Syntrophotalea carbinolica DSM 2380: one gene and its partners. The protein of the gene in region 1 interacts with the protein of each later gene in a pairwise test. Links are inferred from orthologs where the notes say so. Each region holds a gene or a part of one and is shown on either strand. Other genes may lie near its edges.

Region 1 (10,919 bases):
AGATAAGGCTAAGGGGCATCATTGCCTGCGCCAACGGTTTTGAGGGCGTTCGGCGGGTCGTGCGCGACCCCGCTTAAAACTTGAACCGTCGCATGCTGACATTGAGCAACAGCCCCACGCCCGTCATAGTCGTAATCATACTGGTGCCGCCGTAGGAAAAAAGCGGCAGCGGGACACCGACGACCGGCAGCAGGCCGATAACCATGCCGAGGTTGATGACGATATGAAAAAACAGCATGGCACTAACACCAAAAGCCAGAAACATGCCAAATCGCGTTGATGCGTGGCGCGAAATGTTGAGTCCCCAGATTACCAGCAGCAGCAACAGCGCCAGTAAAGTCAGACATCCGATAAATCCCCATTCCTCCGCAAAAACGGAGAACGCAAAGTCGGTGTGGCGCTCAGGCAGAAAAGAGAGCTGGGACTGGGTGCCTTTCATGAAGCCCTTGCCCCAGAAGCCGCCGCTGCCGACGGCAATTTTCGATTGAATGATGTGGTAGCCCGATCCGAGAGGATCGGCTTCCGGATTCAGAAAGGTCAGAATTCTTTGTTTCTGGTAGCCGTGCAGCAAAAACCATCCGCCGGTGGCGGCACTGCCGGCCAGCAATCCCAGGCCCGTCAGGGTGGCCGGTCGAATCCCGGCGAATAAGGCCATGGAAGCACCGATCATCAGCACGATCATGGCGGTGCCGAGGTCGGGCTGTTTCATGATAAGCAGCGCGGGCATCGCCAACATGGTGAATGGGGCCCAGAGTTCCCGAAATGTATAACCCTGCGGCGAGTCCCGTCGACTGAAAAAGCAGGCCAGGGCGATGATGATGACGATTTTCATCAGTTCGCTGGGTTGCAGGTTGAAAAATTTGAGATCCAGCCAGCGTGTGGCGCCCATGGAGGTGCGACCGATGACGAGTACCAGCAGAAGCAGTGAAAGGTTGCCGGCGTAAAGGTAAAAGGCCAGATATTCGAGCCGGCGGTAGTCGATGGCGCAGATACTGACCGCAATAATCAGTCCGCCTCCCAGCCATGAAAGCTGCTTGAGGGAAAACGGCGCGGCCGGCGATGCCCACGATGAGGTGACGCTTATCAGGTTGAGGATACCGAGCCCGGCAATAATCAACACCAGCAACAAAAGTCCCCAGTCGAAGTGTGTGAGAAGACGACGGTCAAACATAATTGAGTCACTCGCTGGACAGGGTTTTATCCGAGGAAGGTTGTTTGTCCAACCCGAAATAGTGGGCGATAATGGTTTTGGCTATGGGAGCCGCAGCACTGCTGCCATGGCTGCCATGTTCCACCACCACGGCAACCGCGATCTCGGGATTGCGGGCCGGTGCATAGGCGGCGAACAGGGCATGGTCGCGAAACCGGTAGGGAATCAGCTTTTCGTCCTTGATGTCGTCGCGCAGTTTCACGACCTGGGCGGTCCCCGTTTTTCCCGCATAGGGCAACTCCTCAAGTCGACTCTTCCAGGCTGTGCCCCCCGGTTCGTTGACCACGGCTTCTAATCCCTTGCGTACCGCATTCAGATGCTGGGCGGATAAGTCGGCCCGGTGGAGAATTTCGGGCTCGGTTTGTTGTACGATCCCGCTTGTGAGGTTTTCAATGCTTTTCACGATATGCGGACGAAACACCGTGCCGCCATTGGCGACGGCAGCGGTCATGGTGGCCAGTTGCAGCGGCGTGGTCAGGATATACCCCTGCCCGATGGAGGCGTTCAGGGTCTCGCCGAGATACCAGCTGGTGCCGTAGCGAGCCTTTTTCCAGGCCCGGTCGGGTATCAGACCGCCTTTTTCCATGCCCACCTGGAACCCAAGGGCGCTGCCCAGGCCGAGTTCCCGCGCCATGGCGGCGATTCGGTCGATGCCGACGTTGAGGGCTACTTCATAGAACCAGACATCGCAGCTTTCTTTAAGCGCTTTGCGCAGGTCGGTCACACCGTGTCCGCGACGCTTCCAGCAGCGAAAGGTGTGATTGCCGACGGTGGTGGAGCCTTCGCAGTTTACACGGGTGTCAGGCCTGGCGGCCCCGGCTTTGAGGGCGGCCAGGGCGGTGACGATTTTAAAAATGGACCCCGGGGGATATTGTCCGCTGATGGCGCGGTTTTGCAGCGGTTTCAAGGGGTTGTTCTGCAAGGCGCGCCATTCCCTGGTGGTCAGACCGCGGGCGAATTGTGCCGGGTCGAAGGTCGGTTGACTGGTAATGGCGAGGATTTCCCCGGTGTGAACATCGAGCACCACGGCGGCCCCGGCCTGACCGTCAAAGGCTTTTTCCGCGACTTGCTGCAGGGAGGCCTGCAGGGTCAAGACGACCTGGTTGCCCGGTTGCGGATCCTGGGTTTTGAGAATCCGCATGGATTTGCCCTGGACATCGACTTCAACCCGTCGTTCGCCATTGATGCCGCACAACACATGTTCCAGCTTTTTTTCGATACCGGCTTTGCCCACCACATCGCCCGGACTGTATTCCTCGAATTCCGGCAGTTTCAGATCCTTTTCGGCAATTTCGCCAAGGTAGCCGAGGAAGTGAGGAGCCACGGCCCCCAGCGGAAAGGAGCGTACCGGGCGGGTTTCCATCAACACTCCGGGCAGATCGACGGTGTTTTCCATGATCTTTTCCAGGGTGTCGCGGTCGACATCCCAGGCCAGGGTGATCGGGCGGTAACGGGGCAGGCGCTTGCCGGCATTCCAGCGTTTGCGCAATTCTTCCCGGTCGATGGATAAAAAGCCGGCCAGCCGTTCCAGCAATAAAGAGGGATCGTCTACCTCCTGGCGCAACACCGCCACATCGAAGGCTGGCCGATTATCCGCCAGCAGTTTGCCGTCGCGATCGAAAATGCGTCCCCGCTGGGCAGTTATGGGGATGTAGCGCGTACGGTTTTTCTCCGACAGAGTACGATAGTGATCATTGCTGATGATCTGCAACTGCCAGAGGCGCAACAACAGCAGTAAAAAGATAATAGCGGCGATCAGGGACGCCAGTACATAACGTTTGCGGCTATGCGGCAGGGTCTGCCAGTCGCTTTCAAATTCTAGGTTCAAAACAGCCCCCCGGCCTGTTTTAAAAATCGGCGTCTATAGGGTTTCAGCCAGGTCGTGATTTGCAGGAACAGCAGGGCGGCCAGCAAATTAACCAGGATTTGTCCGGGGATACCGGTGAGGATCTGGCGCCAGTAGGTGCCGTGCTCGGCAAGAAAACCCAGGGTGAAAACCAATATCAGGGACTGCAACAGGCTGCTGACGAAAACCAGAAACAGCAACAGTATCGGGCTTTCGCTGTTCAGGTGGCCGGAGATGCTTCGAAGGATCAGATACAGCAGCAGGTAGACCAGCCCGTAAAGGCCCAGGGAAAAGCCCGAGACGCTGTCCTGTAAACAGCCCAGCAGCCAGGAGGCAGATCCACCGAGAATGACTTTTTCTTTTAAACCGAGGGTCAATACCAGTAACAGCAGCAGGTCCGGTTTGCTGGCCATGGTTTGGGGAATCAGGGTCTCGATCACAGCCAGTATCAGCCCGAGAATCAGGTAGCAGGTCAGGGTTTTCATGGGACGGTGTCCAGCATGACGAGAACTTCTTCCAGCCGGGAGAAGTTGACGGCGGGGGTCACTGTGACCGTTTGGAACAGGTCCAGATCGTTTGTCTGGGTATGGCTGACGGTTCCCACGGGCAGTCCCTTGGGGAAAATGCCGCCATTGCCCGATGTGATGATGGTGTCTCCGGTAGCGATATCTTCACGCAGCAGAGCGAAGTCGAGGGTCAACGATTGGCCGCGCCCCCGGCAAATGCCCCGGGCTCGACTGCGTTGCACCAGCACGGCCATGGCCGAGGATGCGTCGGTTGCGAGCAGTACCCGCGACTGCCGGGCGGAGCAGCGGATAATGCGTCCCACCACCCCTTCGGGGACGACGACAGGCAACCCCTCGTGTAATCCGTCTTCCGTCCCCCGGTCGATGATGAGGGTTTGGAAAAGACTGGTGGCATCTTCGGCGATGACGCGGGCTGGCAGAGTCGGAATGGTCAGCCTTTCACGCAGCGACAGCAAGGCGCTGAGGCGCTGGTTTTCAAGTTGAAATTCCCGCACCAGATCGAGTTGCCCCTGCAGGCGACGGTTTTCTTCAAGCAGCCGGTCGTTTTGCCGTTGCGTATCGATGAGCCACAGATAGTGCTGCCACAGCCCCGTAAGGGAGCGCATGCTCGTGCTGAAGCCGCGTTGAAGCGGGCTGGCCAGTTGCAGGATCGCCTTTTCGAAGAGGGTGGTTTGGGGTTGTTTGCGTAAACGTGAAGAATAGATCAGCAGGGCGGTCATGAGCAGGCAGATGACCAGCAGCGGGGTACGGTATTTTCTGAGCATTTCCAGCATGAAAAACCCTGTATCGCAATGCAAAAGAGGGCCGAGCGCCCTCTTTTGCCTGAAATGCTATGTCGCCCGTCGGGACAGGACTGTCAGGAGGTCACGGTAACGCGCCGTAACAGATCGAGTTCGTCCAGAACTTTGCCGGAGCCGAGAGCGACGCAGGACAGCGGATCTTCCGCGATCACCACCGGCAAGCCGGTTTCGTCGCGCAGCAGGGCATCGAGATTGCGCAGGTAGGCGCCGCCGCCGGCCAGAACGATACCCTTGTCGACGATATCGGCCGCCAGTTCCGGCGGAGTGCGCTCCAGGGCGATGCGCACCGCCTCGACGATGGCATTGACCGTTTCGGTCAGAGCCTCGCGAATCTCCTTGGAGTCGATCTCCAGGGTCTTGGGAATACCGGACACCAGATCGCGGCCTTTGATTTCCATGGTGCGCACTTCCTCGTCAGGGTAGGCGCCGCCGATCTCGATTTTGATCTGTTCGGCGGTGCGCTCACCGATGAGCATGTTATATTTGCGCTTGAGATGCTGCACGATGGCCTCGTCCAGTTTGTCGCCACCGACGCGCACGCTTTTGGCGTAGACGACCCCGGCCAGGGAAATAACCGCCACCTCGGTGGTGCCGCCGCCGATATCGACGATCATGTTGCCGGAGGCTTCGGTGATAGGCAGTCCGGCTCCGATGGCGGCTGCCATCGGTTCCTCGATGAGGTAGACCTCGCGCGCCCCGGCGGACTCCGCCGACTCCTTGACAGCGCGTTTTTCGACCTGCGTGATGCCGGAGGGTACGCAGATGACGATACGGGGTCTTACCAGCGTCTTGCGGTTGTGAACTTTGCGGATAAAATACCGCAGCATCTCTTCGGTAATATCGAAGTCGGCAATGACGCCGTCCTTCATGGGGCGGATGGCAACGATGCTGCCCGGCGTACGGCCGAGCATTTTTTTTGCTTCCATGCCGACCGCAAGGACTTTTTTCTGGCCCATGCTGTCTTTTTGCACCGCAACCACGGAAGGCTCGCTGACCACGATACCCTTGCCCTTGAGGTAGACCAGGGTGTTGGCGGTGCCCAGGTCAATCGCCAGGTCGTTTGAAAATAAACCGAAGATGGAGTCGACAAGGTTAAACATGATGGCGGGTTTCTCCTTTCGCCCGCTCCCGGTATGGGAACGGTCAGGCAGGTGCCTGAAAAAATGAGCTTCACACTAGCAAAAAGCCGATGTTATTTCAAGAGACAAAAGGAAAAATGAGTTGCAATTCCGGGGCCGATTGACTAACATTTCCTCTTATTTTTTCCTACCTGTAACTAACATGCAAAGGAGCCCGCCCATATGCTAGACCTGATTCGCAAAAAGCAGCGGTCAGTGCTTGTAAAAATCGTTTTCTGGACAATCATTGCCGCTTTTGTCGGAACCATTTTCCTGGTCTGGGGCAAAGGTAACAGCGGATCCGGCGGGGACGGCAGTGCAATTGCCCACGTCAACGGAGACGCTATCAGTTATCAGGATTTCCAGATAACCTACCAGAACATGCGCCAGGAGATGGAAAAGCGCTTCGGTCGCAGTCTGCCACCGGAGATTGAAAAACAGTTGCAGCTGAATACCCAGGCATACGAGCAGCTGGTAAACCGTCTGCTGTTGTTGCAGGAAGCCGACAATCGGGATATCGCGGTCGATAAAGACGAATTACGTCAGGCAATTGCCGATATTCCGGCTTTTCAGAAAGACGGTCAGTTCGATCGCAAGCGCTACCAGGAGGTGCTTGCTTATCAGCATCTGACCTCCAGGGCTTTTGAACGCAACATGCGCGAGCAGTTGCTGCTCGGCAAGGTGGTCGAGGCCATCAAGCAGGATGCCGAAGTCACCGATCAGGATATCGATCATGAATATCGCAACCGCAATGAAAAGATCGACCTGGCTTTTGTGAAATTGGCGCCGGGTCGTTATGAAAGCAAGGTGACGGTTACGGACGAAGCGCTGCAGGCATACTTTCAGGAAAACCGCGAGGACTTTCGGCAACCGGAAAAGATCGCCTTGCGTTTTGTGCGGTTCGATCCTGACAATGTTGCCAAAGACATTTCCGTCGATGATGCGGCCATTCAGGATTACTACGACAAGCACAAGGATCAGTATTGGGTGGAGGAACAGGTCAAAGCCTCTCATATCCTGTTTCGCATCACCGCCGGTCTGGATGAGGACGGTCGCCAGAAAAAGCGTGCCGCTGCCCAAAAAGTCCTGGAACAAGCGCGCGCCGGCAAGGATTTCGCCCAGCTGGCCCGTACCCATTCCGACGATGCCGGCAGCGCTATTAAAGGCGGTGCCCTGGGGTATTTCACCCATGGCAGCATGGTGCCCGATTTCGAAAACGTGGCGTTTGCCCTGAAACCCGGTCAAATCAGCGATCTGGTGGAAACGTCGATGGGCTACCATATCATTAAATGCGAAGGTCGTATCGAAGCCCAGACCAAGCCGCTGGACGATGTGCGGGACGATGTCCGTGCCAACCTGCGCAAGGAGTTGGCGCGGCAGGATGCGCTGGACAAGGCCATGATGGCGTATAGTGCCCATCGCCAGGATGGCGACATCGACGCTGCGGCCTCGGCCAATGGTCTGCAGGTTCGGGAAACAGGCCTTTTCAGTCGTGGCGAGGCCATCGACGGGTTGGGTTCCGACGACGAACTCAGCATGGCTGCATTTGCTCTTAAGGAAGGCGAACTGGCCCGTCCCATCGTGCGGGATCAGGGTGTCCTGACTTTTGTCGTCAAGGAACGCCACGCCAGCTATATTCCTGAACTGAAGGAGGCGCGCGCCGAGGTTGAGCGAGCCTACCGTCGCCAGGAAAGCGTCGGCTTGGCCCGACAGGCCGCTGAAGCTGTTCTGGCTGAACTGAAGGCCGGGAAGAAGCTGGCGGATGTAGCCCGCAAGGAAAAGGTGGAGATGGGCGAAACCGGTTTATTTCCCCGTTCTTACGGTAATTTCATTCCGCGCATCGGCAGTTCCGAGGCGCTGGCTACTGCGGGCTTTGCCCTGACCAAAGAGGCTCCGGTGGCCGATGAAGTTTATGTCATCGACGGCCGCTTCGTGGTAGCGACCCTGATGCATCGCATGGAAGCCGACCCGGCCAAATTGACCGATGCCGCCCGCGAACAGCTGCGGACCTCGGTGCTTACCAATAAGCGTGAAAAGTTGCTGACGGAGCTCGTTGAAAAGCTCAAGAGCGAAGCGAAGATCAAGGTCGAGCCGACCTTGCAAAATATTCTGGAAGGTGAAAAAACTCTATGATACCCATTGTTCTGCAGACCGATTTTCCCAATCTCAAGCTGGTTAACAAAGGCAAGGTTCGCGATATTTATGACCTTGGCGAACATCTGCTGATCGTCACCAGCGATCGCATTTCGGCTTTTGATGTGGTGATGAATGAAGGCATTCCTTACAAAGGGTTCGTATTGACCCAGATTTCCAAATTCTGGTTCGATGCTTTCTCCGATATCGTGCCCCATCATCTGGTGTCTACCGAGGTCGACGACTTCCCGGCGGAAACCCGACCTTACCGGGACCAGCTTGAGGGTCGCAGTATGCTGGTGCGCAAGGCCGAGCCTTTGCCCATCGAATGCATCGTACGCGGTTATCTGGCCGGATCGGGCTGGAAAGAGTATCGCCAGCAGGGTACCGTGTGCGGCATTGCCTTACCGCCCGGCATGGTCGAAAGCCAGAAGTTGCCCGAGCCTATATTCACCCCGTCGACCAAGGCCGAACTGGGGGCCCATGACGAAAATATCTCCTTCGAAAAGGCCACAGAACTCTGTGGCGGGGATATCGCGGCACAAGCTCGCGAGGTGGCGCTGACCATTTACGGCAGGGCACGGGACGAAATGGCGGCCAAGGGAATCATTGTTGCCGATACCAAATTTGAATTCGGACTGCGTGATGGCCGTCTGATGTGGATCGATGAGGCGTTGACCCCCGATTCTTCGCGTTTCTGGCCGCAGGATGAATACCGCCAGGGCGGGGCGCAGCCAAGTTTCGACAAACAGTTCCTGCGCGATTATCTGGAAACCCTGGATTGGAACAAGCAGGCACCTGCGCCAACTCTGCCCGACGATATCGTGCTTAAGACCTCGGAAAAATACCTTGAGGCCCTGTTTCGGATTACCGGTCTGAAACCCTGACCGGAACATACCATCTACCCATAACAAAGGCGCGCTCCGAAAAGAGCGCGCCTTTGTTTTTGGGGCAGGGGTTGTTATCCTTCCCAGAACAGGTAGTGAGGTGCTTCACACAGAAGTTCCAGACATTCTTCAAGCGTGCCGGTGAAGTCGAGACACCGCCAGCGATCCCTGTTAAGAAAGAAATCCATCTTCCAGCGTTCCGGGTGTGCTTCCGGCGTGAGACGGGCAAAATCCCCCCAACTGCAGACCAGATGGATTTGACCGCCGTTCCTGTAGGCTTTGTACTCGGCCAGAACCGGATCCTTGTTTAAAAGTTCCCGAATTATTTTTAAATGCTGATCCATCGATTCGTTGCCTGCGGTGTGACAAATCATGGTTATTCTAATGATTGTGCAGGGAAAATCGGTTTCGTCAAGTGTGCTGGGGGAAAAGGTTCAAGGTTCAAGCAAGGAGGGACGCGGCAAGCGGTTTGCGGGACGCGAAAATCCGGGTCCATTGACTGCGGGAGAGATCGTTGTACACAATCCCAAGTGACAAGTGACAAGTGACAAGTGACAAGTGACAAGTGACAAGTGACAAGTGACAAGTGACAAGTGACAAGTGACAAGTGACAAGTGACAAGTGACAAGTGACAAGTGACAAGTGACAAGTGACAAGTGACAAGTGACAACGGCCGAAGTTCCCGGGAACTTCGGCCGTTGTTTCGTTTCTGTTTGCCGGGGGCTATTTGACGGGTTCAACCCGGATTTTGCCGGCCGCTTCTTCAGCTCGTTTACGTGCGGTATCGACGTCGGGAGCGACCACCAGGGCTACGCCCATGCGGCGGCCGGGGCGGCTGTCGGGCTTGCCGAACAGACGCACTTTGCTGCCGGGTACGCGCAGGGCATCCTCAACGCCGGAGAAGCTGACTTCGTCGTCCTGACCGCCGGCCAGAACGACGTGGGACGCGCCGGGGGAGAGCAGTTCGATGGCGGGTATCGGCAGGCCCAGAACCGCGCGCACGTGCAGTTCGAATTCGGACATATTCTGCGTCGCCATGGTGACCATCCCCGTATCGTGGGGGCGTGGCGAGACTTCGCTGAAGTAGACGGTATCGCCCTGGATGAAGAACTCGACACCGAACAGTCCCGCTCCGCCCAAGGCCTCTGTAATGACCTTGGCCTGACGCTGGGCTTCGGCCAGAGCTTTATCCGTCATGGGCATAGGCTGCCACGATTCCTGATAGTCGCCGCCTTCCTGCCTGTGACCGATGGGCGGGCAGTAACTGGTACCGTCGACGTGACGCACGGTCAGCAGGGTGATTTCGTAATCGAAGGGAATAAAGGCCTCGATAATCACCCGTTCGCCGGCACCGCGCGCGCCCTGGCGGGCGTAGTTCCAGGCTTTTTCGATGTCATCGGGAGTCTTGACGGTGCTCTGGCCTTTGCCGGAAGAACTCATGATCGGTTTGATAACGCAAGGCAGGCCTATTTCCTCAACTGCCTGACAAAATTCTTCATAGCTGGATGCGAACCGGTAGGCAGCCGTCGGCAGATTCAGGTCTTCTGCCGCCAGACGGCGGATCCCTTCGCGGTTCATGGTCAGATTGGTGGCCCGGGCGGTCGGGATGATACGGAAGCCTTGCTGTTCCAGCTCCAGCAGGAAGGTGGTGTTGATGGCTTCGATTTCCGGGACGATGAGATCCGGCGATTCCTGCTTGATGATGCGTTCCAGGGCATCCCGGTCGAGCATGTTGGCAACATGGCTGCGGTGGGCGACCTGCATGGCCGGAGCATCGGCATAGCGGTCCACGGCGATGGTTTCGATGCCAAAGCGCTGGGCTTCAATGACGACTTCTTTTCCCAGTTCGCCGCATCCGAGCATCATCAATTTGGTGGCGGATTTTTTAAGTGGGGTCCCGATCATTTTTTCCTCCCGTTATAAAGGGCTGTTTTGGTCTGATGCAATGGTTTTGCAATATGCCCAAAGGTTCGATGGTTGTCAAGTGTAAGGGGCGTTGCGGTCATCGACGTGTAAGGCGTCGGATAACATCGGCATGGGCCGGGTATGCGGCGATAAGGGACTGTCGGTCCGCCAGTTCGAAATCGGCAAAATCGAATCCCGGCGATACGCTGCATCCGGTAAGGGTATAACTGTCTTGTCGGGTGACCGTGGCGCCGAACCAGCATCCGGCTGTAATGACTATCTGAAAGGATTGACCTTTTTGAGGATCGTTCCCAAGGCATGCCCTGCGATATTGGCCGCCGGGGTCGATGATATGGATATCAAGGGGCGAGCCGCTATAAAAATGCCATATTTCATCGGATGCCAGGCGATGCAGAGCAGAGAAGTCGTTGCTCTGCAGCAGGTAGTAAATGGTCGTGGCATAGTGGCGTGAGCCCTGGTAGCGATGCGGCAA
Region 2 (4,446 bases), 1.3 Mb from region 1 along the record:
GTTGACCAGCACCCCTTTGGCGCCGGAAATATCGATATCCTCAAGCAGCGGACTGCTGATGGCCTTCTGGGCCGCTTCCGCGGCACGGCGCTCACCTTCGGCCAGGCCGATGCCCATCATGGCCATGCCACGCTCGCTCATGACCGCCTTGACGTCGGCAAAGTCGACGTTGATCAGACCGCTGGTGGTGATCAACTCGGAAATACCCTGAACCGCCTGGCGCAAAACGTCGTCAGAAGGTTTAAACGCATCGAGAATACTGGTGTTTTTTCCGGAGAGACCGAGCAGACGATCGTTGGGAATGACAATCAGCGAATCGACCACATTCTTCAGGTGATCGATCCCGTGCACCGCTTTTTTCATGCGCTGTTTGCCTTCGCGGCTGAACGGCTTGGTCACCACGGCAACCGTCAGGGCACCCTGTTCCTTGGCCACCTCGGCGATAATCGGTGCGGCCCCGGTACCGGTTCCGCCTCCCAGACCGGCGGCGATAAACACCATATCGGCCCCTTCGAGGATCTCCCCCAGACGGGCCCGATCTTCCTGTGCCGCATCGCGGCCGACTTCAGGGTTGGCCCCGGCACCGAGTCCTTTGGTCAATTTGCCGCCAAGCTGCAACTTCACCGGCGCCTGGCTTTTGCGCAGGGCCTGGGCATCGGTATTCGCCGCTACGAAATCGACGCCATCCAACGCCGACATGATCATCGTATTGACAGCATTGTTACCCCCTCCGCCAACACCAATCACTTTGATTTTTGCCGTTTGATCGATATTTTCATCGAACTCAAACACAATATTATCGTTCATGACTCCCTCCGCTTCCCTGAGTGACCCGGTTTCTCCGTAACCGGGTCTGGTTTGATAAGTTGTGCCGCCCCGCCGCTATCAGAAAAATTCGACAAACCATTCCTTCATGCGGCGCAGGACCCGGTCAAACAGATTATCCGAACCCATTTTGAACTTCGTCGCGCCGCCGCAGCGCGCACCGAACTTGACCAGACCGACGCCGGTGGCATAAATGGGCGAATTGACGACATCCGTCAAACCGCCGATACCCTGAGGCAGGCCACGTCGGACCGGCAGATTGAATATCTGCTCGGCCATCTCCGGCATCCCCGGAAGGATGCAACTACCGCCGGTCAGCACGATGCCGGAGGCAAGCAGATCCTCAAAACCGCTCTTGATGATTTCGCGCTGCACCAGGGTAAAGATCTCTTCCACCCGGGGCTCGAGAATTTCAGCCAGCAGGTGCCGCGATAAAACACGCGGTTCACGACCGCCGACAGACGGGACTTCAATGGTCTCGTCCTTGCCGACCATGGAGGTCATGGCACAACCGTATTTCTGCTTGATAACCTCCGCCTCGGCCATGGGGGTGCGTAATCCCACGGCAATATCGTTGGTCAAATGGTTGCCCCCTAGCGACAACACCGACGTATGCTTAATGGCGCCATCGATGAAAATGGCGATGTCCGTGGTACCTCCGCCGATATCGACAAGGGCCACGCCCAGATCCTTCTCGTCCGTCGACAACACCGCCTCGGAAGACGCCAGCTGTTCAAGAACGATATCGGACACCTCGACATCCGCCTTATAGCAACTGCGTACGATGTTCTGGGCACTGGCGGTAGCCGCTGTGACAATATGCACTTTGGCCTCCAGTCGCACACCGCACATGCCGAGAGGATCGAGGATGCCATCCTGATCGTCGATAATATATTCCTGAGGCAGGGTATGGATCACTTCCCGATCCATGGGGATGGCAATGGCCTTGGCGGCGTCGAGCACCCTGCGAATATCGTCGTGCAGAACTTCACGGGTTTTGATGGCAATCACGCCCTGGGAATTAAATCCCCGGATATGCCCCCCGGCGATCCCCGCATAAACGCTGTCGATTTTACAGTCCGCCATCAACTCAGCTTCGGTGAGCGCCTTGCGGATGGCCTCAACGGTACTCTCGATGTTGATGACAACCCCTTTGCGCAACCCGCGGGACGGGCTGGTGCCGATACCGACGATATCCAGGCCATCTTCATTCTGGTGGCCGACAATGGCGCAAATCTTGGTGGTGCCGATATCCAGGCCCACGATCAGATCGTTTTTGTTATTGCTCATCTTCGTGCCTTCCCCCTTGGAATCTAACCTTTGCCTCGTAACTCGCCGGCATCCAGTTTGACAATAATGCGTCGCGTCACATTCGTGTCGATATAATCAATAAGGCCAAGCCGTGTCTTCAGTTGCGGAAAGATTTTCTCGAGGCGGTTCAACTTGGAATTGTAATCGTCATGTCCCATCCTCACCGGCACACCACCAATGCAAGTATAAAGCGTAATGCCGGTCGTGTCGTCCAGACTTAGTTCAGAAACATCATCGATGGCAAATATTTTCCGCCCGTCGAGCCTATCGAGCAACCGCAGAGCTTTATCGATCTGGCTCAAGGTGGCCTCGTTGCCTTCCAGCAGCGCCTGCCGATCAACACCGCTAATCACGGGGAAGTCCAGGCGATCGCCCTTTTCCAGTCGTTTAAAAACGTGTCCCGATGCATCGAGGTAATACATGAAGTCGAGACGCACTATGGCCTTGGGTATGCGCTCATCCACACGGATGACCAGTTGATCGGGGAACATCCGTCTCACCCGGGCACTGGCGATCCAGGGGTTTTTCTCGATGCGGGTGCTGACCCGCTCCAGGTCAAGTTCAAAGATGTTGGTTCCCGGACAGATATCCGACAGGGCAAGAATTTCTTCTCGACCGATACGGCGATTATTTTCCACCTGAATCCGCTCGACCTTGAAATAGTCGGAGGCGAACAGCATCTGTCCGGCAAAACAGGCTACAGCCACCACCATGCCTAGACTTGCCAGCGCCATGGTACCCCACAGGGCGCCAATCATCAAGCGCCTCCAGGGAATAACCCTGCGCGTTTTCTTGAAACGGTTGCCTTTGCGCCTCAGGCGTCGTTTTTTGGGTGGTCCGATATTTATCATGATCTTTCACCCGTCCCGGTTATCAAAAGCCTCGTCCGTCGTTTATTTGCGCAAAGAAGCGCCCGCAAGAATACGCTCAACGAGTTCGTCAAAAGACATCCCGACCGCATTGGCGGCTTTAGGCAGAAGACTGGTCTCGGTCATTCCGGGGATGGTGTTGACTTCCAGACAATAAAAACCGGTATCGGTCACCATAAAATCGACACGCGCCGCACCACAACATCCAATGGCTTCGAAAACCCGGACCGCAGAATCCTGCAGGGCACCGTAAAGGGTCTCGGGCAAAGGCGCCGGCAACAGGTATTCGGTCTGCCCGGGCGTGTATTTGGACTGGTAGTCGTAGAAGCCCCCTTTGGGAACCACCTGAATAATCGGCAACGGCTGACCATCCAATACGCCGACGGTAACTTCAGCCCCGGCGATGAACTGCTCTACCAGCACCAGATCATCGTGACGAAAGGCCTCCTCGAGTCCGGCGGCAAGCTCTTGCTCATCATGCACAATGCTGATACCGATGGTCGATCCCTCTCTGGCGGGTTTGACTACCAGCGGATAGTCGGGCAAGGTTCCGCAGATCTTCTGGCCGCGACGCATAACAGCGAATCCGGGAGTGGCAATGCCGTGGTAACAGAGCATCTTTTTGGTCGCCACTTTATCCATGGCAAGACTGGAAGCCAGCACACCGCTACCGGTATAAGGGATATCCGCCAGTTCCAACAGCCCCTGTACCGTGCCGTCCTCGCCGAAGCGACCGTGCAGGGCGATGAATGCGACCTCGACACCGGTCTTTTCCAGCTGTTGCGCCAGATCGCGGCCGGCATCGATATCGGTCACTTCATACCCGCAGCGGGTGAGGGCCTGACTGATGGCTTTTCCCGTACGCAGAGACACCTCGCGTTCGGCGGAAAGGCCTCCCATCAATACGGCGATTTTCTTCTGTTGTAGTTCCTGGCGCTGCATAACACTCCCGCTATTCCATGGTCCCCGGACCGAAGGCTCTTGCATCAAGCCTGTCCGACCACTTTGACTTCCGGTTCCAGCACAATGCCGGTTCGCTTCTCTACCTTTTTTTGAATCTCCGCAATCAACCTCAGCACATCCTCTGCCCTGGCGCCACCGCGGTTCACAATAAAGTTCGCATGTTTTTCAGAAACCTGGGCCCCGCCCACAGCAAAACCGCGCAGTTCACAGCTGTCGATCAAGCGCCAGGCCTGCTGCCCCGGAGGATTTTTAAACACCGAGCCGGCATTCGGTTTTCCGACGCCTTGGGCTTTGCGGCGTTGCTGTACCCGCTGCCGAACGTATGTCTCGAGCACCTCGGGACTGGCCTTGCGAAAACGTAGCGAGGCAGCTGTAACGATGCGTCCGGGCGGCACGGCCGAAGTCCGATAGCCCAGTTCGAGGCGATCGGCGGGCCAGTATTCCACACCCGACGGTCCAGCGAGAAACGCCCCATCGA
Region 3 (10,987 bases), 1.3 Mb from region 1 along the record:
GCAAGGCGATAGCCGCGGGCCTGGTACAGAAGACCTTCGATGTCGGTCGGCTTCTCTTTGGTGCCGTCGCAAAGCTGCATGTATTTCAGAGAGCCTTCCGGCAGCAGCTTGATATCTTCCAGAGTATTACCGCCACGATCGAAGTGCAGCGGATCGATGATGACGCCGGCGTTGTCACGATTGACCGTATTCATCAGCTGTGCTGCATCCTTGAGGTTTTTGACATCCGTCCAGGGCATGGGTTCCATGTTGATGGCCAGACCCAGCGGTGCAGCCATTTCGCACAGTTCGGCGAAATTGTCTGCCAACCGCGAAGGATCCGGATCGTTACCGGCCATCAGCACCTGGCTGGCACCAAAGCGAGCGCCGGTTTCCAGCACAGGCAGGAAGTTGATGGCGCGGGTATCCGGCTTCAGACGCAAAATTTCAATATCAAGCACTTTTACGCCTGTTTCCTTCAGGCGACGCTCCGTCTCGCGCACCATCGGAGTATCCCCAACCATCTTGTACACGGGCTCCGTAGGGGTGGCGGGCAACAGCCGCAATCCCACATGGCTGAAACCGGCTTCCGCTGCCACGGTAACCTGGTTGGCCGGCGACACATCCAATACGCTGAGAGCTGCGAGGCCAATAGGACGATTCTGCATGTCGTGCTCCTTCCTTCTTCAAGGTATTTAGGTATTAAAACAATCCGTATCCTTGTCCGATACGGTCATCCTCACCGTAATGCCGTCACTTGTCGGCACCCTGTTAAATACGGTTGTTCGACCGATTCAGTACGGTTTGGAATTGGGACATTCAGGTTCTCCGGGAACCTGCTCCTAGTTCTGGCTGACTGCTTCATTGCATGACGCTTGCACACCACCGGAACAAGCGTCAAAGAGCATCGGTTTACTTTGAATTCAAGGCATCGAATACGGCTTGTTTCGCAACCTCGGGAAGGTTCTTCTCGGTCCAGGTTTTAAACTGAGCATCCGCCTGGGAAATGAACATTTCCCGACCGGCGATAGTCCTCCACCCGGCGGCAGCGGCTTCGCGCTGGAAGCGTGTGACAAAGGGAGTGTAGACAATGTCGTAAGCGATCCCTTTGCGACCGGCGAAAGCCTCCGCAGGATAACCGGTTTCATCTTCATACTTATGTTTCATTCCCAGAGGGGTAGCGTTGACGACGATATCCGCCGGCACGCTGGTGCGCTCTTCCCAGGGCACAACTTTGAGATCAAAAGTCTCGGCCAGAGCTGCGGGCAGGTCGTCGACGATATCGGTAACCGTAATATCATCGAAACCCAGGGTCTTAAGTCCGGCCGCAGCGGCTCGAGCGGCGCCGCCGGCACCCATAAGCAGCACTTTTTTCATCTCGGGCGCGGGGGGGTCGGCCTGCAGGGGGGACATGAAGCCCAGAACATCGGTGTTGTCTCCGCACAAAGCATCGCCGTCCCAATAGATAAGGTTGCATGCACCAAGGGCTTTGACTCGATCGGTTACTTTGTCAAGAAGAGGAATGATGGCTTGTTTGTGAGGAATGGTAACGCAGCAGCCGCGGATGTTCAGCAGACGGACAGCGTCGATGAAGGTGGTCAGTTTTTCAGGTTCCGTATCCATAGGGAGCAGGACGCCGGGAAGATCCAGATCCTGGAAGGCGGTGTTATGCAGGAGCGGGCTGAGGCTATGCCCAAGGGGATAGCCGACAATGCCATACAGGTTAGGTGTGGTAGTTGCACTCATGATATACCTCCAAACGGTTAGGGTGTTTCGAGGAATTCGCTAAGGCAAAGAGAGGGATTGCCTTGGCGAATCCTCCTTTTTACGATTCCTTTCATAGGAACCAATCACTGTTTTTAAGTACCTGCCACGTTCTTGATTTACTGCGTATTTACAAAACAAACTTCAATTCAATTAAATCATTGAATATAAGATCAATAATCATAAAACAAACTGCTATTCTATTTCAGTCCCAAGCAACTTTAACTTTTGCTCCCAAGTGACTTGAAGGTAAAGTCTTAAGCACCTTGAGAGTCAACAGCTTTTTAAAATCTATTTTTAGAAAATTACACATCTATTTTGAACATTTGTAATCAGGTACAAATCCTGAAAAACACAGGATAAAAACAAAAAAAACGCCCCGAGGAAACCTCGGGGCGTTGGGTAGTAAAAATTGCGGTCCGACGAACAGATACGGTTGTGATGGTGCTTAGGAGATAGGAGACATAGAGGCTGAAGACTCTACTTTCGTTCGCATGTCGATTAAGCTCACAAGGGGAGGAAGAACTCCGTAGCTGCCTATCGGACCGCCAGGGAAAAATGGCTAACTTGCTGTATATGATTGTCGTCGTGAAAACCTTCGAGACGTTGTTGTAAAAAAAGGGTGATGAAATCAACCGATAACATTTTCTTTGGGAGGAAGAAAACAGGTTAATACAAACATATATCTGTTACGAATCTTATATCTATCACCCGACATTCGCATATGTAGTTTTATTGGTTCCCCGCCCTGCAGTCCTTTGACTACAGGACGGGGTTCCGTGAATACCGCTTCCGTACATTGTAGGCAGTCACACCACCTACCCTGCGGCAGGTTTTACTGAATTAAACGGCATAACCTGCCAGGAAACCCTGATGGATTGCATCCATAACCTTACCGGCCTTGATACAGTCACCCACCGGGGTCGCCGGAATTTCTTCGGAATACAGTGCCTGCAACAAAGGATTATAGGCTCTGTAGCCCAAGGAGATAACGAGCGTATCAAACCCTTCAAGCCAGCTTTCCTCTTTGTACTTATTCCGGATTTTGACCCGTTTATCGCAACCGATCTCGGCCACTTCGGTCTCCAGAATAGTCTTGACATTGAGTTCCTTGAGGCGCGGCATGAGGAATTTGCGGCTGCGGGCTTCCATATCCATGGCGATATCTTCACGCAGTTCCAGGATAGTGACATCCTTGCCCTGCTCGGCCAGGAATTCAGCCGTCTCGCTACCGACAAGCCCACCACCCATGATCAGAACTTTGTTACCTACGGGCGCGGTACCTTTAAGAGCGTCCTCGGCGGTAATGACCGGCGCTTCAGAGCAGAAACGGGGCACCACCGGAAGACTGCCGGTTGCAACCAGCGTAGCATCGGGGGCCATGGCCTTGATATCGTCCAGAGTCACTTCGCTATTGAGAACGACATTGACACCGGCCTTGGGCAGCACCTCTGCATAATAAGCAATCAGAGGAGTGTAGGGATCTTTATTGGGCGGCAACATGGCCACATTCACCAATCCGCCAAGCTCGTCATTCTTATCGTAAAGCGCGACTTCATGACCGCGTTCAGCAGCGGTAAGGGCCGCCTGCATACCGGCGGGGCCGCCGCCGACAACCACAACCCGCTTGGGACGATCGACTTTGGTCATGGGGTAGCGACCCTCATAACCGGTACGCGGGTTAACCGCACAGGTAAAGCCAACGGACATCTTGCCGACGCAACCGTCGTTACAGGCAACGCAGGGGCGGATTTCGGCGTCTTTTTTCTCTTGCATCTTGATCGGCGCATTGGGATCGGCAAGAAGCCCACGCCCCATCGACACAAGATCAGCTTTACCGGAAGCAAGAATGGCTTCAGCAGTCTCGCGATTATTGATACGACCGGCAACGGATACCGGCACCTTGGAACCGATAGCTTCCTTGATCGCTTCGGCGCCGTCGGCGTTCCAGCCGCGGCCAAGTGCACCCGAAGGGATGGTGTACTGGTTGCTTTCGGCCAGACCGGCGCTGAAATGCAAGGCATCGATGCCGTTTTCGACCATGATCTTGGCCATGTCTTTCGCCAATTCGGGAGTCACGCCGTTAGGCACGTATTCGTTAATACTGTAGCGGAACAGAATCGGGAAATCAGGGCCGGCCACGGAGCGGATGGCTTTGAGGATCTCCACGGGGAAGCGCATACGATTTTCCAAACAGCCGCCGTAGATATCGTCACGCTTGTTGGTGTACGGCGACATGAACTGAGCAATCAGGTAACCGTGGGCACCGTGGATTTCGATAGCGTCGAAACCAGCTTTGATGGCACGCTCGGCAGCCTTTTTGAAACAATCGATAATGTATTCGATTTCTTCAATGTCCATAACGCGAACATCGTCGTAAGGCGTAAGGCCCGGAACATAAGACACAAGACGCCGGGGGTGCAGCGATGTCGGCGGATTGGCAATGCGACCACCGTGCATGAGCTGCAATGCAGCCTTGCCACCGTTGGCATGAATGGCATCGGTCAGCTTCTTGAACCCTTTGATCATCAGGTCGTCGGACAGACCCAGACCACGTGCGTAACAGTTACCGCCGAGTTCCACATAGCACGCCTCGACAATCTGAAGCGCGACGCCACCCTTGGCCCTCTCGGCATGGTAATTAATCAACCGATCGGATACCTCACCGTTAATTGCGGCATGCCCTGTTACCATGGCAGGCATTATAATTCTGTTGCGAAGAGTCAGTTTGTTGATGTTGATGGGTGTGAATAACATACCTACATCCCTTCTTGCCTCGCTACCCTAGAGGCGGTTGTGTTTACAATATCCTCGCCTGACTGAAAAGTCCGAAAAATACTGATGGAACAACGACACTATCAAATCACCGCGATCCAGGCATCTCACCTTGAACGTCACAACACCCGAGCTTCGCAACGCTCTTCGCGAAAATCGTGCGATCGATAATTTTCAAGTAGCCAGGGAACCCCCTCCCCTCTAACACCAGCACCTACGAACTTGTCTTTTTGGGACCCCTTCCCAAGCAGCCAGAGATTAGTTCCTCATTTAAATAAAGCCAACCTTTACCGAATGATCACTTGGACCACTACGTCCTCTACGACGACACCAATGTCACCTATGTCTTAAACCAAGTATTTAATGCCGACATTCTTGAAATTCAACGATCTATTTACGCAACAACAGATAACACAAAAATGTCTTACCATAATATGAAATATATATTTTTAAGTTTTACTTTAATCGGATTTTCTCTTAAGTTAAATCACTACATAAAAACTGGATTACAGTCTCTTCAACAACACTCAATACGTTCAATAGCGTTACACTGAAAAAATGCGCAACAGACCAAATTTCAAGTCTCTTATTTACAATACTTCTTCACATGCTAATATTTACCTGGCAGTTCTACACAAGTGTTTTGCACAAGTTGAAAACGATCATGAAACTAGAGTCTTAAGTGGCTTCAGAGTCAATGGCTTTTTTTTATTTTTTTATTCATTTTCTATAAGTAACTGAATTCACAATTATATTCATCGATACTGGCTATATGTTGGGTCCCGGATGATTCCATTAGCAGAAAAAGCTTCCCGTTATTCTTAGCTCGGGATATGCTTTTTGATATTCTCTGCGGTGAAATCTAAAGGAGTCTGACATGACGATACGGTTACACGCTAATGCCACAACGACCCCGAAAATCCGACGATATATCCAAGAGTCGGAAAAATCGCACAAGGCTTTAGCTAAAGAACTGGGCATATCCATTGACACGGTACGTCGCTGGCGCAAACGTGACGATGTTCACGATCGGTCTCATACGGCACACCGACTGAATACAACGATGACCGAAGCCCAGGAAGCTGTTGTCATCGAGTTGCGTCGCTCTTTGTTGTTGTCTCTCGATGATCTCCTGGTCGTCACTCGGGAATTTGTCAATGCTGACGTCTCTCGTGCGGGACTTGACCGTTGTTTGCGACGACATGGGGTATCCCGATTGGCGGACCTGATCCCGAAAGAGGAAACGGCCAACAACAAGCCCAAAACATTTAAAAACTACGATCCGGGGTTCGTTCATGTCGATATCAAATATTTGCCACAGATGCCGGACGAAACCTCTCGGCGTTACCTGTTTGTAGGCATCGACCGTGCTACCCGCTGGGTTTACCTGGAAGTGTGCAAGAGCAAATCCGCCCAAGCCGCAAAGGGCTTTTTGAATCGCCTGGTAGCCAAAGCGCCATTTGTGATCAAAAAATTGCTCACCGACAACGACAAGGCATTCACGGATCGATTTTCCACTGCTGGAGAGAGAAAGCCAACAGGGAATCATGTATTCGACAAAACCTGCGTTCAGCATGGTATTGAACATCGGCTTATTCCTCCACGCCACCCTCAGACCAACGGGATGGTTGAGCGATTCAACGGTCGCATCAGCGAGGTTTTGGCAACAACCCGGTTCGATTCCGCCGAAAATTTGGAGCAGACATTGTTACGTTATGGTTATCTATACAACCAGCATATTCCTCAGCGAGCGTTGGGGCATAAAACTCCCATACAAGCTCTGAAGGATTGGCAAAAAAAGAAACCAAAACTTTTCCGTAAACAGGTCAGGAATCATGCGGGACCTGACAGCTATAGAATACTCTAAAATCAAAATTAGGATTTCCCATAAAGAACAAACAGAAGATGACTCATCGTGATGCCTCAAGCGACTTTAGAGTCAATATTTTTGTCATTTCACTTGCCAAACAGGAAACAGGGATTTCAACGACGGGATGAGCAGAAAAAAAAAGGGGGGGGGAAGCAGTAAGACGGAATGAACAAAAAAACGGATAGCCGTCACGGCAGATAAAAAAACTCCCCGAACCAGCAAAGCCCGGGGAGTTTCGGTTTATCTACGACATGTTTCTTGGCACGCTGACATTCCCGATATCAACGACGTCCTCTATCGGTATCGCCCGCCAGGTGATCGATGAAGCCACTCAACACAGCCCGCAGCGATGGCAACCGGGCCCGCAAGGCGGCGTCGATTCGCCCGCCATAGCGCGTTGGTATTCCAGCCATAAAAACCTGCGGGGCACCCCCTGGTCGATAATCTCCCAGGGAAAAGTCTCGTATTCATCCCGTTCCCGCGTTAGATAAAAATCAGAGCCGAGGCTTTCCTCACGACAGCTCACGGCAAGGCTTTGCCCATCGGCAAGATGCGGCAGCAAACGTCCTACCCGACGGTCCCCGCGAGACAACAGGGCCTGCAGTTCGGCCGACTTCAAGGATTCACAGATCAAACTGGTGTTGGGCATACGGCCAACCTGACGTCTGAGGCGTTGAATTTTCTTTTTGAGGATAGAGGTCGATTCCATGGCCGCCCATTGCAGCGGCGTGAACGGCTTGGGAATAAAAGGATTGACGGACAACGTCAGGTTGCCCAAGCGACCGCGTTTACGTCCGGCTTCGAGCCATACCTGACGGATTTTTCCGGCCAGGGTCAAAAGCTCTTCCATATCCTCAGGCGTTTCCGTAGGCAAACCGATAAGAAAATAGAGTTTCAAATTGGGGATACCGCCGTCGGCAATCAGCTGTGTGGCGGCTAGAATCTGCTGTTCATCCAGGCCTTTATTTATAAAGTCCCGCAACCGCTGACTGCCGGCTTCCGGAGCGATGGCGACAGTGCGGTGACCGGATGCCGCCATCGATTCAACCTCCTGAGCCGTGAGGGAATCGATACGCAGGCTGGCCACCGAAATCTGACCTCCGGCCTGCAAAATCTGTTGACCGATAAGCCCGATCTGGCTGTGGTCCGCTACCGCCGGGCTCACCAGACCGACTCGCTGGCGCTGGGCCAGGCCATCGGCCAGGGCATCCTGTAAAGCCGCAGCACTACGCTCCCGCGGCGGCAGATAGATATATCCGGCAGCGCAGAAGCGACATTTGCGGGCACAACCGCGGGAAATCTCCACCAAGGCCATATCGCCGAACTCGGTATCGTCGGTCAACACACAGGAGCGGCTGGCCGTGCCATCGAGCCGCCTTACCCACTGCCGTGCCACCTTCTCCGGCGCTTCCGGCTGGGGCTCGTAGGAGGCCACCGTGCCGCTGTCGGTGTACCTTACCCGATACAGGGACGGGACATAGACACCCGGCAGGGTGGCCAGCATCTTCAGCGCAGCGTCCCTGTCAGGCGGCGCGGTTACCAAGGCCTCGACTAACCCGGGCAATATCGGCTCGGCCTCTCCGATGGCAAACAGATCCATAATCTCGGCCAGCGGCTCGGGGTTGAGAAAGGCGCACACCCCGCCGCACAGGACCAACGGATAGGCGTCCTTGCGATCGCCGGCCATCAGCGGCATGTGGGCCAGCTCGAACAGCACAGGCAGGTTGAGGTAGTCATTTTCAAATGAGATGGAAACAGCGATGATATCGAAGTCTTCGAGAAATCGCCCCGTTTCGAGGGAGAACAGGGGATAACCCGTTTTGCGATGTTCTTCCAAATCATCCGCGTCGGGCAGAAAAAAACGTTCGCAAAGGGTATCCTCGCGGCGGTTGAGCAACTCATAGACGGTTTGAAACCCGAGGTTGCTCATGGCCTGGTGATAAACATTGGGGTACACCAGGGCCACAGACAGGCGACCGCCCCATGCGTGAGACCGCAACCCGCTTTCGGCAGCCAGACGGCGCTGCCTTTTATCCATTAACTTGCGTGACATAACTCCATCTTCCCCCGATACTGCATGGATGCTGCACCTTGCCTTGGCTCACAAAATCCGAATAATGCGAAATCATCGTGAAAAACGTACCGATCCCATCTTACCGCAACAACCTCCGGGATCAAAGACAACCGTCCTTTTGAAAAGCGCCAGAGAACCTCTTTACGCCGATCCGGGCCTTTATTCGTTGCACCGGCAGCGCAGACGCGACAGCCGCTTTATAAGCGCCCGTAATCGCGCCGCGATTGTTGAACCCTGCGCCCTGACTGGCGCACCTAAAATGAAAGCGAGGGGACCGCGCTGCGGTCCCCTCGCTTCGGGAGTCATGATGTGCTGTGATTTTTGGAAAATCGTGCCTGTGGCCTACCGAAACCTCCGGCAGTCCCGCATCAGAACACCGGCCATATGGGAAAAAAGCGGAGATCTTTATTCCCAGCCGGCTCAATCCGCCAGGCGGATAACCTCTGCAAAAGGCTTGTCAATCAACCCGCTTGCGCATGAACGTCGGAATATCGTATTCATGCTCTTCTCCCAGAGTCGAGCGGGGCCCCTTCGGAACGTCCTTTTGCCGGTCGCGAATAAAGGTCGGCAGGTCGCGATTCACACTCTCCAGACCGGCCCCTGCACGGCTGCGCAATTCTTCGACGTTACGGCGCCCTTTTTCGAAGGAATCGCCGAAACCGGTGGCAATCGCCGTAATTTTGATTTTGTCGCCGATATCTTCATTGATCACCAGACCGATGATGATGTTGGCGTCCTCGTGCACCTTTTCGTGAATGATGCTGGAGGCTTCGTCGAATTCCTCCATGGTCATGCTGGAAGAGGCGGTGATGTTGACCAGCACCCCTTTGGCGCCGGAAATATCGATATCCTCAAGCAGCGGACTGCTGATGGCCTTCTGGGCCGCTTCCGCGGCACGGCGCTCACCTTCGGCCAGGCCGATGCCCATCATGGCCATGCCACGCTCGCTCATGACCGCCTTGACGTCGGCAAAGTCGACGTTGATCAGACCGCTGGTGGTGATCAACTCGGAAATACCCTGAACCGCCTGGCGCAAAACGTCGTCAGAAGGTTTAAACGCATCGAGAATACTGGTGTTTTTTCCGGAGAGACCGAGCAGACGATCGTTGGGAATGACAATCAGCGAATCGACCACATTCTTCAGGTGATCGATCCCGTGCACCGCTTTTTTCATGCGCTGTTTGCCTTCGCGGCTGAACGGCTTGGTCACCACGGCAACCGTCAGGGCACCCTGTTCCTTGGCCACCTCGGCGATAATCGGTGCGGCCCCGGTACCGGTTCCGCCTCCCAGACCGGCGGCGATAAACACCATATCGGCCCCTTCGAGGATCTCCCCCAGACGGGCCCGATCTTCCTGTGCCGCATCGCGGCCGACTTCAGGGTTGGCCCCGGCACCGAGTCCTTTGGTCAATTTGCCGCCAAGCTGCAACTTCACCGGCGCCTGGCTTTTGCGCAGGGCCTGGGCATCGGTATTCGCCGCTACGAAATCGACGCCATCCAACGCCGACATGATCATCGTATTGACAGCATTGTTACCCCCTCCGCCAACACCAATCACTTTGATTTTTGCCGTTTGATCGATATTTTCATCGAACTCAAACACAATATTATCGTTCATGACTCCCTCCGCTTCCCTGAGTGACCCGGTTTCTCCGTAACCGGGTCTGGTTTGATAAGTTGTGCCGCCCCGCCGCTATCAGAAAAATTCGACAAACCATTCCTTCATGCGGCGCAGGACCCGGTCAAACAGATTATCCGAACCCATTTTGAACTTCGTCGCGCCGCCGCAGCGCGCACCGAACTTGACCAGACCGACGCCGGTGGCATAAATGGGCGAATTGACGACATCCGTCAAACCGCCGATACCCTGAGGCAGGCCACGTCGGACCGGCAGATTGAATATCTGCTCGGCCATCTCCGGCATCCCCGGAAGGATGCAACTACCGCCGGTCAGCACGATGCCGGAGGCAAGCAGATCCTCAAAACCGCTCTTGATGATTTCGCGCTGCACCAGGGTAAAGATCTCTTCCACCCGGGGCTCGAGAATTTCAGCCAGCAGGTGCCGCGATAAAACACGCGGTTCACGACCGCCGACAGACGGGACTTCAATGGTCTCGTCCTTGCCGACCATGGAGGTCATGGCACAACCGTATTTCTGCTTGATAACCTCCGCCTCGGCCATGGGGGTGCGTAATCCCACGGCAATATCGTTGGTCAAATGGTTGCCCCCTAGCGACAACACCGACGTATGCTTAATGGCGCCATCGATGAAAATGGCGATGTCCGTGGTACCTCCGCCGATATCGACAAGGGCCACGCCCAGATCCTTCTCGTCCGTCGACAACACCGCCTCGGAAGACGCCAGCTGTTCAAGAACGATATCGGACACCTCGACATCCGCCTTATAGCAACTGCGTACGATGTTCTGGGCACTGGCGGTAGCCGCTGTGACAATATGCACTTTGGCCTCCAGTCGCACACCGCACATGCCGAGAGGATCGAGGATGCCATCCTGATCGTCGATA

The links.
Region 2: the proteins of PCAR_RS06070 (region 1) and ftsA interact in binary tests that used the Escherichia coli proteins (3 or more experiments, as listed by UniProt). The link is inferred for Syntrophotalea carbinolica DSM 2380 from one-to-one orthologs.
Region 3: the proteins of PCAR_RS06070 (region 1) and ftsZ interact in binary tests that used the Escherichia coli proteins (3 or more experiments, as listed by UniProt). The link is inferred for Syntrophotalea carbinolica DSM 2380 from one-to-one orthologs.

The regions. Positions count from the first base shown.
Region 1 is NC_007498.2:1,226,087-1,237,005, forward strand. What follows is about bases 3,462-6,388. They hold PCAR_RS06070 (rod shape-determining protein), read right to left. Parts: upstream 5,484-6,388; coding sequence 4,440-5,483; downstream 3,462-4,439. Other genes in these bases: mreD (rod shape-determining protein MreD), read right to left, coding at 3,462-3,541; mreC (rod shape-determining protein MreC), read right to left, coding at 3,538-4,356; PCAR_RS06075 (SurA N-terminal domain-containing protein), read left to right, coding at 5,685-6,388. Outside these bases: rod shape-determining protein RodA, read right to left, coding at 74-1,171; mrdA (penicillin-binding protein 2), read right to left, coding at 1,179-3,038; more of mreD, read right to left, coding at 3,035-3,461; more of PCAR_RS06075, read left to right, coding at 6,389-7,634; PCAR_RS06080 (phosphoribosylaminoimidazolesuccinocarboxamide synthase), read left to right, coding at 7,631-8,521; PCAR_RS06085 (hypothetical protein), read right to left, coding at 8,596-8,895; purT (formate-dependent phosphoribosylglycinamide formyltransferase), read right to left, coding at 9,245-10,426; PCAR_RS06095 (cupin domain-containing protein), read right to left, coding at 10,524-10,919. UniProt on the Escherichia coli protein: Forms membrane-associated dynamic filaments that are essential for cell shape determination. Acts by regulating cell wall synthesis and cell elongation, and thus cell shape.
Region 2 is NC_007498.2:2,567,133-2,571,578, forward strand. Bases 1-2,866 are described here. They hold ftsA (cell division protein FtsA), read right to left. Parts: upstream 2,116-2,866; coding sequence 886-2,115; downstream 1-885. Other genes in these bases: ftsZ (cell division protein FtsZ), read right to left, coding at 1-792; PCAR_RS12045 (cell division protein FtsQ/DivIB), read right to left, coding at 2,139-2,866. In the rest of the region: more of PCAR_RS12045, read right to left, coding at 2,867-2,987; PCAR_RS12050 (D-alanine--D-alanine ligase), read right to left, coding at 3,030-3,947; murB (UDP-N-acetylmuramate dehydrogenase), read right to left, coding at 3,992-4,446. UniProt on the Escherichia coli protein: Essential cell division protein that assists in the assembly of the Z ring. May serve as the principal membrane anchor for the Z ring.
Region 3 is NC_007498.2:2,557,860-2,568,846, forward strand. Bases 7,993-10,987 are described here. They hold ftsZ (cell division protein FtsZ), read right to left. Parts: upstream 10,066-10,987; coding sequence 8,920-10,065; downstream 7,993-8,919. Other genes in these bases: PCAR_RS12030 (radical SAM protein), read right to left, coding at 7,993-8,441; ftsA (cell division protein FtsA), read right to left, coding at 10,159-10,987. Also shown: PCAR_RS12010 (sugar phosphate isomerase/epimerase family protein), read right to left, coding at 1-647; PCAR_RS12015 (shikimate dehydrogenase family protein), read right to left, coding at 892-1,725; PCAR_RS12020 (FAD-dependent oxidoreductase), read right to left, coding at 2,587-4,500; PCAR_RS12025 (IS481-like element ISPca3 family transposase), read left to right, coding at 5,396-6,385; more of PCAR_RS12030, read right to left, coding at 6,720-7,992. UniProt on the Escherichia coli protein: Essential cell division protein that forms a contractile ring structure (Z ring) at the future cell division site. The regulation of the ring assembly controls the timing and the location of cell division.